2 regions of the Metabacillus mesotrionivorans genome follow, and region 1 is predicted to be linked to the other one. Evidence: riboswitches for the same ligand, from Rfam matches in the RefSeq annotation. Region 1 holds a riboswitch; the other holds the start of a gene.
The links. A riboswitch is a leader RNA that binds a small molecule or an ion and turns the genes downstream of it on or off. The one in region 1 is predicted to bind cyclic di-GMP.
Positions count from the first base shown of each region.

Region 2: another riboswitch for cyclic di-GMP. It lies ahead of ACTSEZ_RS10060 (methyl-accepting chemotaxis protein); the one in region 1 lies ahead of ACTSEZ_RS18670 (anti-repressor SinI family protein).

Region 1 is NZ_JBQMFF010000010.1:27,196-29,397, reverse strand. Features, by position in the region: gene ACTSEZ_RS18685 (DUF5658 family protein) at 196-477, shown strand; gene ACTSEZ_RS18680 (hypothetical protein) at 492-689, shown strand; gene ACTSEZ_RS18675 (helix-turn-helix domain-containing protein) at 745-1,074, opposite strand; gene ACTSEZ_RS18670 (anti-repressor SinI family protein) at 1,172-1,303, opposite strand; cyclic di-GMP riboswitch class I at 1,335-1,421, opposite strand; gene ACTSEZ_RS18665 (YqhG family protein) at 1,718-2,202, opposite strand, start outside.
Region 2 is NZ_JBQMFF010000003.1:15,082-17,283, forward strand. Features, by position in the region: gene ACTSEZ_RS10060 (methyl-accepting chemotaxis protein) at 1-758, opposite strand, end outside; cyclic di-GMP riboswitch class II at 822-906, opposite strand; gene ACTSEZ_RS10065 (peptidyl-alpha-hydroxyglycine alpha-amidating lyase family protein) at 989-2,062, opposite strand.

The DNA.
Region 1 (2,202 bases):
ATGTTCCAATATAGTAAGATTTTTGAAGTAAATTGGAGGGAACTGGCGATAAACGTTCTTTAAAAAGAAATAAAGCGGAATTCGATCCTGTTTTTATTCGCTAGAGAGGTATATACTTTTAGTAGACGGATTAAGTTTGCTTTTTTGTTCTTTATTAAGAATAAAGGCGGAAATGTGTTGAAGGCACTCTTTTTGATGTTAGCAGCTTTAAATAGTATGGACGCAGCATTGACCCTTGCCGGTCTGCACCTTGAGCTGATTACAGAAGCCAATCCTGTTATGAGGATTCTGTATGAGATGCATCCTGCGGCATTTACATGTACTAAGCTGTCATTTTCGTTATTTCTGCTTTTGTTTGTATTCACGGGGCGTGTACCGTCATCACCGACAATTAAAGTCCTTTCAATTGCCGCTGCATTTCTGTATTCAGCTGTTCTTTTGGCTCATTTGTACTGGATCCGGCTGCTGATTGGATGAAAAGGGGAAAAGCGATGTATAAAAAACTTTGCAGTCAGTGCTATCAGCCATCTTTCAGCAGTAGCAAAACAAATCAGTGGATTTGTCCTGTCTGCTCGAATGATATTACCTCCCATAAAGCGATACAGGCTGTTCACGCTGTAAAGAAAATACCGCTGTCAGCCTATCAGCCAATAAGGGCCACGACTTACGGATTTGACAGAAAAGGATAGCTGCATGAAAACAGCACCATACAAAAGGGTCCAGAAGACCTTTTGTATGGTGCTGTTATTTTTCCTGATTCATTTTCCAGCGGTTGAATTCCAGAAACTCTCTGAACTGATCCTTGGTAACACCTGAATCCATTGCCTCTTTGACCAGGTTTGCCCAATCATGATCAAGGTTAGCCTGTTTCGTGTTCTGCTCCTCAAGAATAAGTGTATTCATCGAGACCCCGAGGACAGTAGAGACCTTTTCAAGAAATTGAACAGAAGGATTTGACTGCAGGTTCCGTTCGATTGAGCTTAAATATGATTTGGCAACTCCGGCCCGATCGGCAAGCTCTGATAGTGACAGTCCCCGCTCTTTGCGGTATTTTCGTATGCGTTCACCAATCATATAATCACCTTCCCAGAGGTATTATAGCATATAGCGAAGGGGTTGTTATATATATAGAACGAATTTACGAAAAAAAATTACGTCATGCAGGAGATTGTCAACTTTTAACTGTTTGCGTTTTCAAAAACTCTCTGATTTCTTCTTTGCTGATTCCCATTTCCAAGGCTGACAGAATTAACTCTTTCCATTCCTGATCCAGCATTTGAACATCCTGCATTAACACTTCCATTGTAACTCCTCCTAAAATACGCGATAGTATTTCAGGCAGTCCAGCCATCATAGCTCCGGAGAACCGTAGACCTGTGACTTTGCGTCCCGGCTTTTCAGCAGGTTTGCCTTTGTCTGATTATGTGCAACTCTGACACTGCATCAATAACAAAGTATTTCTTTTGTCACTTCTTGCTGTCTATCTAATTTACTACTATTATAAAATTTTATTTTCACTGATTGTGCTGAAATATGTCGATAGAAAAAAATATTTTCATTTTTTTCAAAAAAATACTAATAATTAGAAGTATATTCCTTTTATGTGGGTATTTTGGCTTGATTCACCTGTTTTCTTCGACAGCCATTCTTCGGCAAAAATAAAAAGGCAAAAAATGATTTTCTGACACTAAAATCATTTTTTGCGTAAATTTTGACATTAAGCGAGGGCAGTCCGGGATAAGTAGAATAAACCGCCGTTTGTAATCGAGACATGAATGTGAGGATCATACAGCTCTTTTAAGGCTTCTTTTTCAAGATGGTAAGATTCCGGCTTTACTTCAAGATCTTCGTAAAAGTGGCTTAACAGCATCATGTCCGAATTCCAGCGCTGTCTTGCATCATCTGCCCAGGAGTGGTCGTCCTGTTCAAATTTAGCTTGTATATAATTCTGAATCCGAACAAGGCCGCTTTGTACTTTGATCATTGGTGATGTTGTAAAACACAAATCAGGAATTCTCGGAGTAAGGGCCATGTTTTCCAGATAATCTTGAAAATCTTCTATGATTGCTCCGCTGATCAGGTGAAGTCCGATTGAATAGAGATGATCTTTTTTCTTGTCGCTCTGATAGGATACCATGACATTCACACCGAGCCATGGATGCAGGGACTGGGAGCTTCCTGTATTTGGCGGGTTTTCATATA
Region 2 (2,202 bases), on a different contig from region 1:
ATCGCATTGGAAGCAAGAATCAGGCGGCCAATCTCATCCTGTGATTTCGTCTGGATCATGTCGCCGTTAAGGTCTCCTTCTGAAATAGTCTCAAGCCTGTTCACAATAAGTGCGGCAGCTCTTGAAATTCCGCCGGCACTGATCAGGCCGACAATGAGCGCTGCAGCAAATGCGAGCACGGATGCAACAATAATAATAAGTTCTGATTGGGAGCCAGTTTGAAGCGCCTCTGATGTTTGGTCCTTTGTAATGCTGTTTTGTATTTCTACAACATCAGACCAAGCATCAATGGCCTCCTGGCTGTATGGAAGGCATTTTTCCTCCATCAGCTGAATGGCCTCATCCTTTTGTCCGCTGTCGTACAATGGGATGATTTCTTCCACAACAAGCTTTCTCCACTTGATGGTTTTTTCATCGGCCTCTGTCAGAGCGGACTCTACTTCTTTGGAAATCTCCCCGTTTTTAATCGCCTCGTGGAGGACTTTTTCCTTTTCTATCGCCTGTTCTGTTTCTTCTAAAAATTGCTCTTTAAACTCATCCCGGTCAAACAAAATATAATCCCGCGCAATCTTCGCACGGTTTGCCACGCTGAATGTCATCGAATTTGCAGATTCCAAAAACGCAAGGTCGTTCTCTGTAATCTCCTCTACGTCTCCTGAAATCCGGTTGATTGTCACATAGCTGAACACGGCAATAATAACCAGCAGCATTAAGACAATGGCATAGCTCATTAAGATTTTCCATTTAATGCTTTTCATCTTTTCCTCCCCATGCGGAATCTCTTTCTGGTCATACGGCACAGCGCCGTCATGATCAGTCCTGTTCTTAATGGCCGGTTGCGCTACTTGCTCCTGATTGTCCAAGCGCCCATATATAGACAATCCATCACTGCATTCCAATTTTTTTATCACCATTATTATCGGACTGATTAATCATCACTTTAAGAGCTGCTTCTGGAAGGGGAAAAAATATTTTTGTGAGGAAGAAATCAGTTTTTACTAAAAGCCTGAATCCGTCTGTTTTTCAGTTCAGCCACATAGATTGTTCCATTCTTATCCACTGCAATATCATGAGGAATTTTCATCTGGCCTTCTTTACTGCCCCATGTGCCGAATCGCTCAAGTATTGTTCCTTGTTTGTCTAAGACAATGACCTGGCTTGTAACGTTTCCTTCTGCGCCGTCAAGGGAATCGCCGCCGTCCACAACGTAAATGTTTCCGTCCCTCGCCGCTTCTACACCAAACGGCCTGCCAATCTCCGGCATGTCCCAGCGGTCAAGATACTGTCCATTTTTATCAAATACCTGTATGCGTGCATTGCTGCGGTCTGCGACATAGATTCTGCCTTCGCTGTCGCTGCTTATTCCGTGCGGCAAGTTGAATTCTCCCGGCTGGTCTCCATGCTGATTAATCTGCCATTCCAGTTTTCCTTCACTATCAAATTTCGCTATTCTCCGGTTTCTGTAGCCGTCTGAGACAGCGAATGAACCGTCATCCATGACTGTTACATCTGTAGGACGCGCAAATGTGTATTCATCCATGAAAACAGGAAAGTTTGGAAGCAGATTTCGAATGCGGAGGCTCCATTCCATACCCGTCCGGTACTCACTCCCAAATGATTGCATAAGCTTCCCCTCTGGACTCAATTTAAAAACCTTGTTCAAAGAAACGTCTGTCACCCAGATATTATCCTCGCTGTCGATTTCAAGACCATGCGGAGATTTAAACATGCCTTCTCCCAAAGTTCTTTTAACCTTTTTTGTTTTTCCGTCCAAAACGACAATCGTTGGTTCTTTAATAAAATCTTTTCCGCTGTACTCTCCGCTTGCTCTGTGAAAATAGTAAATATCCCCTTCAGAGTTCACCGCCACACCGCTTGCTTCACCAGCCCTGCTTTTCTCTTCAGGCGTTTTCGGCCAAAGGACTTCAGCCGAGTATGTTTTTGTTCCTGTTATTTCAACCGGCTTTTCTTTAAAAATAATTTCTGATCCTCCCTGGCTGAACCATACGATTAATCCTGTGATGCTGAGTGCTGCCAAAAGAAGAGTTTTTATTTTATTCATGCTTTATTCCTCCAATAAACCTAGATAATGATGACTCTGCCTATCGTAAAGGAATCTTCTTCATTTATAAACGGACGTCAGGATGGAGTTGACTAGGACCTGAGACGCAGAAAAAAACACTCAGAATTTCTGAGTGTCTC